DNA from 3 places in the Flexivirga sp. G2 genome. Region 1 is predicted to be linked to each of the others. Evidence: riboswitches for the same ligand, from Rfam matches in the RefSeq annotation. Region 1 holds a riboswitch; each other region holds the start of a gene.
What was found. A riboswitch is a leader RNA that binds a small molecule or an ion and turns the genes downstream of it on or off. The one in region 1 is predicted to bind S-adenosylmethionine.
Positions count from the first base shown of each region.

Region 2: it holds a riboswitch for S-adenosylmethionine, as region 1 does, so the genes downstream of both, ACZ50J_RS06980 (aminotransferase class V-fold PLP-dependent enzyme) here and ACZ50J_RS17865 (IclR family transcriptional regulator) in region 1, are expected to answer to the same signal.
Region 3: it holds a riboswitch for S-adenosylmethionine, as region 1 does, so the genes downstream of both, ACZ50J_RS03385 (MetQ/NlpA family ABC transporter substrate-binding protein) here and ACZ50J_RS17865 (IclR family transcriptional regulator) in region 1, are expected to answer to the same signal.

Region 1 is NZ_AP039675.1:3,689,901-3,693,678, reverse strand. Features, by position in the region: gene ACZ50J_RS17875 (transglycosylase family protein) at 159-917, shown strand; gene mobA (molybdenum cofactor guanylyltransferase) at 1,009-1,629, shown strand; SAM riboswitch class IV at 1,714-1,833, shown strand; gene ACZ50J_RS17865 (IclR family transcriptional regulator) at 1,850-2,611, shown strand; gene ACZ50J_RS17860 (LLM class flavin-dependent oxidoreductase) at 2,762-3,778, shown strand, end outside.
Region 2 is NZ_AP039675.1:1,425,362-1,429,139, reverse strand. Features, by position in the region: gene ACZ50J_RS06985 (FtsK/SpoIIIE family DNA translocase) at 1-746, opposite strand, end outside; SAM riboswitch class IV at 1,095-1,207, shown strand; gene ACZ50J_RS06980 (aminotransferase class V-fold PLP-dependent enzyme) at 1,256-2,644, shown strand; gene ACZ50J_RS06975 (endonuclease/exonuclease/phosphatase family protein) at 2,622-3,635, opposite strand.
Region 3 is NZ_AP039675.1:680,619-684,396, reverse strand. Features, by position in the region: gene nuoH (NADH-quinone oxidoreductase subunit NuoH) at 1-127, opposite strand, end outside; gene ACZ50J_RS03405 (NADH-quinone oxidoreductase subunit C) at 128-667, opposite strand; gene ACZ50J_RS03400 (NADH-quinone oxidoreductase subunit B) at 664-1,236, opposite strand; gene ACZ50J_RS03395 (NADH-quinone oxidoreductase subunit A) at 1,244-1,708, opposite strand; gene ACZ50J_RS03390 (NUDIX hydrolase) at 1,769-2,185, opposite strand; SAM riboswitch class IV at 2,314-2,443, shown strand; gene ACZ50J_RS03385 (MetQ/NlpA family ABC transporter substrate-binding protein) at 2,543-3,514, shown strand; gene ACZ50J_RS03380 (methionine ABC transporter ATP-binding protein) at 3,511-3,778, shown strand, end outside.

The DNA of each region.
Region 1 (3,778 bases):
AGTCGGCATCCCCGACCGAGGCTGCGCGAGACGCAGCCGGGTGAGCCAGGCAACAGCCGCTCACCCCGCACACACCAGCGATTTCCCTTATCTGCTGATGACGTGCGCCTCGCCGCTCGACGGGACATCACGACATCGGAGCACTTTTGACTTACCGCTTGACCAAGACCGCTGCCATCGCAGCAACCACCGTCGCCGCCGGCCTGGGCATCACCGCGTGCGGTGGCGGCTCCTCGACCGGCGCCAACAGCGCCGCGATCACCGCCGCCACTTCGAGCGCGACCCCGTCGACCTCGCACAGCACCACCCCGACCGAGAAGGCGACCAAGAAGGCCACTGCCCGCGCCACCGACAAGAAGGTGTCGCGTGACCAGGCCCGCCCGGCCGTCACCACCCGTACGGTGACCACCGCCGAGACCGTCGCGTTCACCACGGTTCGCAAGTTCGACTCGACGCTCGCCGCGGGCAAGACCCGGGTGCAGCGCAACGGCGTCGCCGGCACGGCGACCGCCACCTGGCGCCAGCAACTGACCGGCAAGGTCATCGCCCGCACCACCCTCCTCAAGCGCCAGGTGACCAAGCAGCCGGTCAGCCGCGTGCTCGTCGTCGGCACCAAGAAGGCCGCGCCGGCTCCGGTCAGCAGCCCGAAGCCGGTCAACACCGGCGGCCTGGACCTGTCCCGCGCCGCGATGTGGGACCGCATCGCGCAGTGCGAGTCGACCGGCAACTGGCACATCAACACCGGCAACGGCTACTTCGGCGGCCTGCAGTTCGACAGCGGCACCTGGCTGGGTGCCGGCGGCGGCAAGTTCGCGGCGCGCGCCGACCTGGCGACCCGAGAGCAGCAGATCACCATCGCCAACCACGTCTACGCCTCCCGCGGCCTCAGCCCGTGGCAGTGCGGTTGGGCCGCCTGACCAGGCGTTTCCCCGAACACACCGAAAGGCCCGTGTCGTCCACGACGACGCGGGCCTTCCGTGTGCCCCGTGAATGGGTAGCGTTCCTCGGGTGGGCGGTCCTGTGCTTTCGGCGCGATCGACGTATGACGCCATCGTGCTGGTCGGCGGTGCCGGTTCCCGGCTCGGTGGCATCGACAAGGCGGCGGTGCAGCTCGCCGGCTGCTCATTGGTCTCCCGGCCGTTGGAGGCGGTGCGGGACGCGCGGACGCTGGTCGTCGTCGGCCGGACCTCGGCGGAGCTGCCCGGGCACGCGCTCCGGGTTGTCGAGGATCCGCCGGGCTCCGGACCGGCTGCCGCGGCCGTCGCCGGCCTGCGCGCGATCGCGCGGCCGGCGGACTGGACCTACCTGATCGCCTGCGACCTGCCGGGTGCGGTGGGCGCCATACAGCTGCTGGGTGCGGCCGACGTCGGCGATGCCGACGGGGTCGTGCTGACCGATCCGACCGGGCGGCGGCAGTGGCTGCTCGGACGATATCGGTCGACCGCGGTCCACGCCGCTGCCGACGAGTTGGGCGACCCAGCCGATCGGTCGATGCGTGCGCTCCTCGCCGGTCTGCAGCTCGCGGAGATCCCCGCGGACGAGGTATGGCGGGACGTCGACACCTGGACGGATCACGAGCAGTGGGCCCGGAGGCTCGGGGCACGCCGGGCCGTGCCACCCGAATCGTGAACCGCCCCCCCCGCGATGTCCACGGGATGAGCGATGCATCACGAAACGTTGTTGAAGTAAAAACACTGCGTTATGTTCAAGCCAGGTGACGAGAGGCAGCGTCAAGCCCTGGCTTGCTGTCCGGCAACCCTCCAGCCGCGGTGGGGTGCTCCAGGTGACCACCCGATGGGCGCCCGGTCGGTCCGGCGCTCATAAGCGCGCCGAGCAGCGAGGATGTGTCATGTCCGTTCCAGCCCGATCCGGTTCCCAGGCGGTCGAAAGGGCTCTGCTCGTCCTGAACTGCTTCGAGGGCGATCGTGCGCTGGGTCTTTCTGATCTGGCCGCCGAGTCGGGTCTGCCGATGAGCACCACACACCGCATCCTGCAGGCCCTGTGCCGCAGTGGATACCTGGTCCGGCGGGCTGAGGTCTACCGGGTCGGCCCGCGGGTGCCGGCCCTTCTGCCGACTGCCGATCTGGCGGTCGACGAGGTGGTTCCGCACCTCTATGCGCTGGCGGCGGCCATCGGTTTCGCGGTGAATCTCGGTGTCCAGGGCCAGTCGGCCGTGTCGCGCCTCGTCTCGGCGCGACCGCCCGTGGGGTACTGCGCATCGCAGCTGCCCGCGAGGTGGGAGCCGATGCACGCAACGGCGATGGGCAAGGTGCTGTTGGCGTTCTCGCCGGACGGTTCGGCGGCCGCGGTGCGAGCGCTGGGGGAGCTCGAGTCGTTCACCGATCGAACCCTTACCTCGTATGCCGGTCTGCTCGCGCAGCTCATCGAGGTACGTCGTCGCGGATTCGCGATCGCGGACCAGGAGCGGACGGACGGTGTGCGCGAGTTGGCGGTGCCGGTCGTCGGCGACGCCGGAGTGGTTGCCGCCCTCGGTGTCCAGGCGCGTGTCGACCGCCTGACCGGCGACCGGGTGCGGCGGATCCTGCCGGCCCTGCATCGTGCGGCGGCCGAGACCGGCCGCCGCATCCAGGTCCTGGATCGGGTCGGCTGAACCGTTTCCACCATGTGGCAACGGCTTTGGCGTCCGCCATACATAACCATAAGTTACTGAATCAGTTAGCAAACGTTCTGTAACGGTCGTGCGACCCAGCCGCACCCGATACCGCCGCGCCCGTCATCCCCGAACCCGAGGAGTTGTGCCGTGACCCGCAAGCCCGATCGACAGTTGCGTCTGAATGCCTTCCTGCACGACACCGGTCACCACGAGGCGTCCTGGCGACACCCCGACAGTCCGCTCGACCGGATCGACGACATCGCGTTCTACCAGGACATCGCGCGGCGAGCGGAGCAGGCGAAGCTCGACGCGGTCTTCCTCGCCGATGGCCCGGCCTGGTACGGCACCGGACACCGACCGAGCACTCAGTTCGAACCGATCACCCTGCTGACCGCGATCGCGACGGTGACCGAGCGGATCGGGCTGATCTCGACCGCGTCGACCACGTTCTACGAGCCGTACAACCTGGCGCGGCTGTTCGCGAGCCTCGACCGGATCTCGGGAGGACGTGCCGGCTGGAACATCGTCACGACGTTCAGTCAGGACGCCGCACTCAACTTCGGGCTCGACGGTGTGCCCAGCAACGAGGAGCGCTACGGCCGCGCGCAGGAGTTCATCGACGTCGTCACCAAGCTCTGGGACAGCTGGGAGGACAGTGCTGTCGTCGCCGACCGGGCCTCGGGTGACTATCTGGACACCGCGAAGGTGCACCGGATCGATCACACCGGCACGCATCTGAAGGTCAAGGGGCCGTTCAACGCCCCGCGCTCGCCACAAGGCCGGCCGGTCTACGTGCAAGCCGGCTCGTCGAACGAAGGACGCGCCTTCGCCGCGCGCAACGCCGAGGCCATCTTCACCGCACATCAGACTCTGGCGGACGCCCAGGCGTTCTACGGTGACATCAAGGCGACCGCCCGGTCCTTCGGCCGCGTTGCGGATGACGTGCTCGTGCTCCCAGGCATCAGCCCGTTCATCGCGGACACCGCGCAGGAGGCGAAGGAACTCTACGAGTACTTCAACAGCCTGACGGTCCCTGCGTTCGGACTGACCCAGCTGGAGAAATTCACCGGCGTCTCACTGCGGCATCTCGACCTCGGGGAACGAGTGCCACGAGAACTGTTCGGCAGCGCCGGGAACGTGCTCGACAACAGTCGCAGTCGCAAG
Region 2 (3,778 bases), 2.2 Mb from region 1:
CCCTTGGTCCGCCGCGGCGCGACGGTGGCGGCCTGCTCGAACGGCTCGTCGCCGTCCAGTCCGACGTTGTTCTCGTCGCCCTTGGCCTTGCGGCGGCGCTTGCGCTTGCCGCCGTCGATCTGGTCGCCGTGCAGGTCCTGCGCGACGGCATCGACGGCCTCGTCGTCATCGACATACGGGCCGTGGTGCTCGAAGAGCCGGGCACGCAGCATCGCGAGGCGCTCCGGGATCATCGTCACCGGCGTCGCGGTCATGACCAGGATGCTGAAGACGCCCAGGATGAGCAGCAGCGCCATGCCGCCCGCCGTGTGCACGGCGGCCACCAACGGGCTGCTGGCGAGGAAGCCGATGATGCCGCCGGCGCCGCGCAGCGCGTCGGTCTCGCTCGGCTGCGGGATGTCCTTGGCAATGCTCGTGACACCGCAGACGGCGATCGCGAACAGTGCGAGTCCGACCATCACCCGGTTGGTGCCCTGGTCGCCGCGCGGCGAACGCATCAGGTGCACACCGATCAGCACCAGGACCAGTGGGAGCACGAGCGCGCCGAGACCGAAGGTGCCCGCCACGATCGCGTGTATGACGTCGCCCGCCATACCGGTCAGACCCCACCACTCGCGCGCGGCGACGACGATGGCCGCCGCGATCAGCGCGAAGCCGAGACCGTCGCGACGGAGTTCCGGCTCGAGATCGCGAGCGGAGTGACCCACCCGGCGTGCGGCTCCCCCGGCGACGTGCGCAACACCCATCCAGGTGCCGCGTGCCGCGCGCAGCGGGAACGGCAGTCCGCCCCCGGCCGGCTTGCCACCGGATCGGGCCTTCGCCCCGGTCGCCTTCTTGGCGGGCGGGCGGGTCGAGGTGCGTCCCGACGCGGGACGGGAGCGCGAGCCGGCCGCGCTGGACCCGGATTTGCTCCGGGTCGCGCGCGCGGTCGTTGTCGACGAGGACGGACGGGTAGCCACGAAAACACCGTACGCGACAACCCCACCAGCCCCATGGGAAACACGCCGCGCGCAGCGTCGGAGGCGCGTCACCCGTTCCCACTCCGCGGGACGGGTTTGACGCCGCCGCGGGGCCGACCGCTACATTTGATGCCAGGTCATGAGTCTCAGCGTCAAGCCCCGGCTAGCTGAGCGGCAACCCTCCACCGCGGTGGGGTGCTCCGGGTGACGACCGGGCCGACGTGACAACACGTCGGCAAGCGCGGATCGGCTCTGCAACTGCCCTCGTCGATCCCTGATCGGCCAAGGAGCAGCCGTTGAGCATCATCAGCATCGACCCCGAGCAGGACACCACCGCACAGCACGAGGCCGGTCGGCAGTTGGGTGTGCCCGCCGTGGGCACCCGCTCCAGCCGCGCCACCGCGAACGGCCTGCCCACCACCGTCTCTGCCGACCTCGGCGTGCCGACGGTCCATCGCACGGTCACCGACTACGCCAACTTCGATCACGGCGCGACGACACCGGCGTTGGTCGCCGTCGCCGAGGCAGCCGAGCAGGTGCAGCGCCGCTACGGCTCGGTGCACCGCGGCGCCGGCTACGCGAGCCGGGTCACCACCGGCTGGTTCGAGGCGGCACGCGCTCAGGTCGCCGCCTTCGTCGGGGCCCGCTCCGGCGACGAGGTCGTCTTCACTCGCAACACCACCGACGCGTTGCGACTGCTCGCGCACTGTCTGCCGCAGGACACCCGGGTCTTCGCCTGGGAGTCGGCGCACCACGCCGCGCTGCTGCCGTGGGAGCAGGACCGCACCACCCGCCTGCCCGTTCCGTCGGGCACGCAGCACGCCATACAACTGCTGCGCGAAGCGCTCGAGCAGTCTCCCGTGGGCGAGCGACTCGTGGTGCTCACCGGCGCCTGCAACGTAACCGGTGAGATCTGGCCGATCGCCGAACTCGTCGCAGTGGCAAGGGAGTTCGGCGCCCGCACCGTTCTCGACGCAGCACAGTACGCACCGCACGTGCGAATCGACCTCGACGAGCTCGGGGTCGACTGGGTCGCCTTCTCCGGCCACAAGCTCTATGCCCCGTATGGCGCGGGCGTGCTCGCCGGCCGCAGCGACTGGCTCGATGCCGCCGACCCGTACCTCCCGGCCGGCGGTGCGACGGCGCGCGTGTCGCACGACCAGACGCAATGGCAGACGGGTCCGGCCCGCCACGAGGGCGGCACGCCGAACGCCGTCGGAGCCGTCGCGATCGCCGCCGCCTGCGCCACGTTGGAGGCGAACCGCGCGACGATCGTTGCGCACGAGGCGCAACTACATGGTCGGCTCCGTGCCGGACTCGCCGCGATCGACGGAGTTCGCGTCATCGAGGTGCTCGGCGAGCGACCGAACGTCGGCGTCGTGACGTTCACCGTCGAGGACTACGACCCGTCCCTGGTCTCGCAGGTGCTGGCCGACGAGGAGGCCATCGCGGTGCGCGACGGCCGGTTCTGCGCCCATCTCTTGTGCGACGCCGTCGTCGGTGAGGGCGCGTGCGCCATACGGGCGAGTCTCGGGCTGGCCACGAACGGTGAGCACGTCGACCGGCTGGTCGCCGCGGTACGCCGCCTGGTCGAGCACGGCCCGGCCCTGTCCTACGTGCACACCGACGAGGGCTGGTCGGCACCGGCGGATCCGCGCGACCTCAGTGAGCCGCTCCCCTGGTGATCGAGTTGGTGACCGGTTCCAGGCGCAATCGCGCCCAGTAGCCGCGGTGATCTGTGCCGGCGATGTCGACGGTGCCGTCAGCCACGACACCGAAGCCACGGGTCAACACGTGGTCCAGTTGCACGAAGGGCGGCAGCCACGCGTCGTGCGGCCAGGTTCGGGTCCAGCCCGCGCCGGTCGCCCGGCTGCTGTCGGTGAGTCCGTCGGCGAGATCGCGGAACGCGGGCATCGACGGCGACGCGTTGAAGTCCCCGGCCATCACCAACGGCCGGCCCACCGGCAGTCCGTCGCGCCAGTGCGCGAGTGATCGCAGCGCGGTCCGCCAGTCCGAGACGATGTCCGGCAGCGGCGCCGGCGTGTGCACGGCTCGCAGCCGGTAGTCGCCCACCGCGGTCCGGACGCGTATGTCGGGACTGCTCGCGAAGATCCCCGCACGGTGCTCCGCCAGGAGTGTCAGGTGGTGCTTGCTGCGCACCACGGTGCCGCGCAGCCCCGGTCGGGCGCGGCCGGCCTGCTGCGGCAGCACCGCATCGAGCCCGTGCTTCCGCAACGCCGCCAACTCCTGCGGCGTGCACTCCTGGAGCACCAGCGTGTCGACGTTCCGTGCACGCGCCGCGGCGACGACCTGCACCGGATCGGCCCCGCCGTACTGCAGATTGAGCGTCATCACGATCTCGTCGTGTGGCCCGGCAGCCACGGTGTCGCTGCGCAGCGCCGTCATACCAAACGCAGCGGGAGGTATGGCGACGACGAGCGCGCCGACCGCCAGCCAGCGGTACCGCAGCGCCGCCACCGCCATCAGCAGGACGAACGCCGACACGCCGAACACCGGGAAGAACGCCTGTATGACGGGCACCAGCCAGGTCGCGTCGAGCCACCGCGCGCACACGCCCAGGGCGACGATGACAAGCAGAGCCGCCAGAATCCACCAGGGCACGGACCGGGCCTCGGCGCGCCACCGGAATCGTGGATCGCGAGGAGGTTCGGGCACCTCGTGATTCTCGCGCACGCGCGTGCGCGTGATGTAGCGGCATCAGCGGGGCTGATGTGACGCAAGCAACACTTTTTCGTGTGACTCCGGCAACACTTTCAAAAAAAGTCACGAAATGGTCACGGTTCGACTTGGAAAACGTG
Region 3 (3,778 bases), 1.5 Mb from region 1:
GTCCGAGCCGACCCTGCATGTGCGCCATGACCTTGTGCTCGGTCTGCCCGACCAGCAGCGGCAGCACGAGGAACGCCGCCAGGATGCACACCGAGCGCAGGACGATTTCAAGAATGTCGGACCCCATTTACCTGGGTCCCCAGGACTCGTCGGGAACGCCGGGCGGCTGCATGCGACGGCGCGGCGCACGCGCCGGCTTGCCGTCCGTGCCGCCACCGCCGGGCTCCTTGGCGCCGGGCCATGGCTTGCTCGCACGGGAGACCAGCACGAACGACTTGCGCAGGGGGTGACCGTCGAAACCGTCCGGCAGCAACAGTTTTCGTAGCTTGCCGTGGCTCGCGTCGGTGTAGCCGTCGAAGCCGATCCCGAACATCTCGTGGGTCTCGCGCTCGTGCCAGGCGGCGCCTGCCCACAACGGCGTGCAGCTGGGCAGTGACCCGCCGTCGGCGAGCCGGGTCTGCACGAGGGTCTCGCGCAACGCGCCGGGGGTGATGTCGTAGAGGTGCACGACGACATCGAAACCGGGTGCCTCCTCGGCGTCGGTCTGGTCGACGGCGGTCAGGAAATCGAAGAAGTCGAATCCTTCGCCGCGGACCCGCTCCAACGTGGCGGTCCATGCGTCGGGTTCGCAGGTGACGGAGGGGATTTCGTAGGTCGTGTCGGTCACTGCTGCTCCCCCGTCGGAGGTGCGACCAGCGGCCGGCTCACCTCGGCGGCGGAGGCCTTGCGCCCGGCATACCCGCCGAGCTTGGCGCGCAGTCCCTTGGTCTGCAGCTTCTCGTCGGCGATCTGCTGCTGCAGCACCTGTATGCCGTGCAACAACGCCTCGGGACGCGGCGGGCAACCCGGCACGTAGACGTCGACGGGGATCAGCTGGTCGACACCCTTGGTGACGCAGTAGGAGTCCCAGTAGGGACCGCCGGAGTTGCTGCAGGCGCCGAAGCTGATGACGTACTTGGGTTCGGGCATCTGGTCGTAGAGCCGGCGGACCGCGGGCGCCATCTTGTCGGTGACCGTGCCGGACACGACCATCAGGTCGGCCTGACGAGGGCCGGGCGCGAAGGGGATGACGCCGAGTCGGATGAAGTCGTGGCGTGCCATCGATGCGGCGATGAATTCGATAGCACAGCAGGCCAACCCGAAGTTGAAGACCCACAGGGAATAGCGCCGGCCCCAGTTGAGGACGAGTCGCATCGGCTTGGGCGCAGCGGCCTGGCCGACGCCGACCCGGGGCATGGGCAGGTCAGTGGTCACGTTGTCCCCTGGCATCACTGGTTTCGGACTCGGGGTCCCCGCGAAGTATCGGAGGAGCGGAGCGGGGGAGAACTTCGTGGGGTGAGGTCCAGGTCAGCAGACCTCGGCGGGCGGCATGCAGCAGGCCGACCAGGACGACGGCAATGAAGATCGCCATCTCCACCAGGCTGGCGACGCCGAGGTCGTGGTCACGCAGCACCAGCGCCCACGGGAAGAGGTAGACGGCGTCGACCGCGAAGACGACATACAGCAGCGCATAGGTGATGTAGCGGAAGTGGGTCTGCGCCCATCCGCCGGTCGCCGGATCGACGCCCGATTCGTAGGTCGTGAGCTTCGCCAGGCTCGGCGCACGCGGCGCGAGTAGGCGCCTGGAGAGCATCGCGGCAACGAAAAGCACCGCTCCGGCGACACCGACGCCGAGCAGCACCAAGTAACCGGTCACTCCCGAGGACACCCGGGCAGCCTAACCAGCGGGTGCTGTCTTGTGGGTGAGGCGCTCCCGGTTTGGGACGGTTCAGGCGTCGGATCCGCCGGTCTCCCGCAACTCCGGGAAAACCCGGTCCGCGAGGAGCGGCGCCAGATCGTCGGGCGCATCGGCGGACAGGTCGTCCCAGCGCAGCTCGGCGATCTCGGCTGCCGGCGCATCGACCGGGACGTACGGGTGCTCGAAGACCGTGGCCGTCACCGAGTGCCCGGGCTCGTTGGCGGCAGCCGAGGTGAACGTCCCCACCGGGCGCAGGTCGGCCGCGCGCACGCGTATGTCGAGTTCTTCGCCGACCTCGCGCACCGCCGCGTCGATGGCACTCTCCCCCGGCTCGAGCTTGCCGCCGGGGAACATGAACTTCGCGGTGCCGGCCTTGCGGACGGTGAGCACCTTGCCGCCCGGGTCCCGAAACACCACGGCGCTGACGACGATCTCCGGGGCTGGCATGCCTCGAGCGTAACGAGGCGCCAGCCCGACCCGCCGAGGCGCCGCGACGCGCCTGTGAGGCACATCACAACCAGGTAGCAACGCTACTGCTTTTGACTTATTCGGTAACGCTTGCTTATGTTTGACGCAGTCACGAGACCCAGCGACAAGCCCTGGCTTGCTGGGCGGCAACCCTCACGCACGTGGCGGGGTGCCCCAGGTGAATGACTAGGCCGCAGTGCGTGATCCATCGATCGCGCGGTGCGGCAAGCACGGCAGTTCCCCTGTCCCGTCCGTATGCCGATCGCGTGCGGGCGAGTTCGAGCACGGCCGGGCGCCCCGTCATACCAGCGACATACCCGCGACCCCGAGGACAGCATGTCAGCCAACACACCCACCGACCCGTCGAGCGTCCCGCCGCTGCCGGACCGGCCGAAACTGCCGCCGCGACCGGGCCACCCGCGACGCACCTGGCTCAGTGCGGCCGCCATTGCCCTGGTGATCGGCGCCGGCGGCGGATTCGCCACCGGACGCGCCACCGCGAGCGGGTCGTCCGGCACGCGGCTGACCACGGTGAAGATCGGCGTGACCGACGCCGACCAGGACTACTGGCCGGTGCTGAAGAAGCTCGCGCGGCAGCACGGCATCGACCTCCGGACGGTCAACTTCTCCGACTACACCCAGGCGAATCCCGCTGTCGCACAAGGACAACTGGACCTCAACCTGTTCCAGCACCTCGTCTTCCTGGCCGGATACAACAAGCAGGCACACGAGGACCTGACGCCCATCGGATCCACGTATGTCGTGCCGCTGGGCCTCTATTCGAAGAAGCACACCTCGCTGGCACAGATCCCGAAGGGCGCGAGCATCGCGATCCCGAACGACGCCACCAACCAGGCGCGGGCCCTGCTCGTGCTGCAGAAGGCCGGTCTGGTGAAGCTCAAGGGCGGCGGGAGCATCGTGTCCACACCGGCCGACATCGACAAGGCCGCCTCCAAGGTGAAGGTCACCCCGGTCGACGCCTCCCAGACGGTGACCTCGCTGTCCTCGGTCGACGGAGCCGTCGTCAACAACAACTTCGCGCTCGACGGCCACCTCGACCCGAGCAAGGCGCTCTATTCCGACAACCCGAAGTCGGCCACCGCGCAGCCCTACATCAACGTGATCGTCTCCCGGGCGGCGGACAAGGACAACCCGACGTATGCCGAGATCGTGAAGCTCTACCACGACCCACGCGTGCAGCGGCTCGTCGTCGCCGAGTCCAAGAACACCAGTGTCCCGGTCACCCGGCCGGCCGCCGAGCTGCGGCGCCTGCTGACCGGCTACGAGAAGACGGTGAGCTCGAAATGACAACGACTCCACCGGATCCGGTGGTTCGACTCGACGCGGTGTCGAAGGTATTCGGGAAGGGCGACGAGGCACACCGGGCACTGGACGGCGTGGATCTCGAGATCCACCGCGGCGAGATCTTCGCGGTCATCGGCTACTCGGGTGCGGGCAAGAGCACGTTGGTCCGGCTCCTCAACGGACTCGAACAGGCCAGTTCCGGCTCGGTCGTCGTCGACGGGGTCGACATCACGCGCCTGCAGGGAAAACCGTTGCGCGCCATACGTC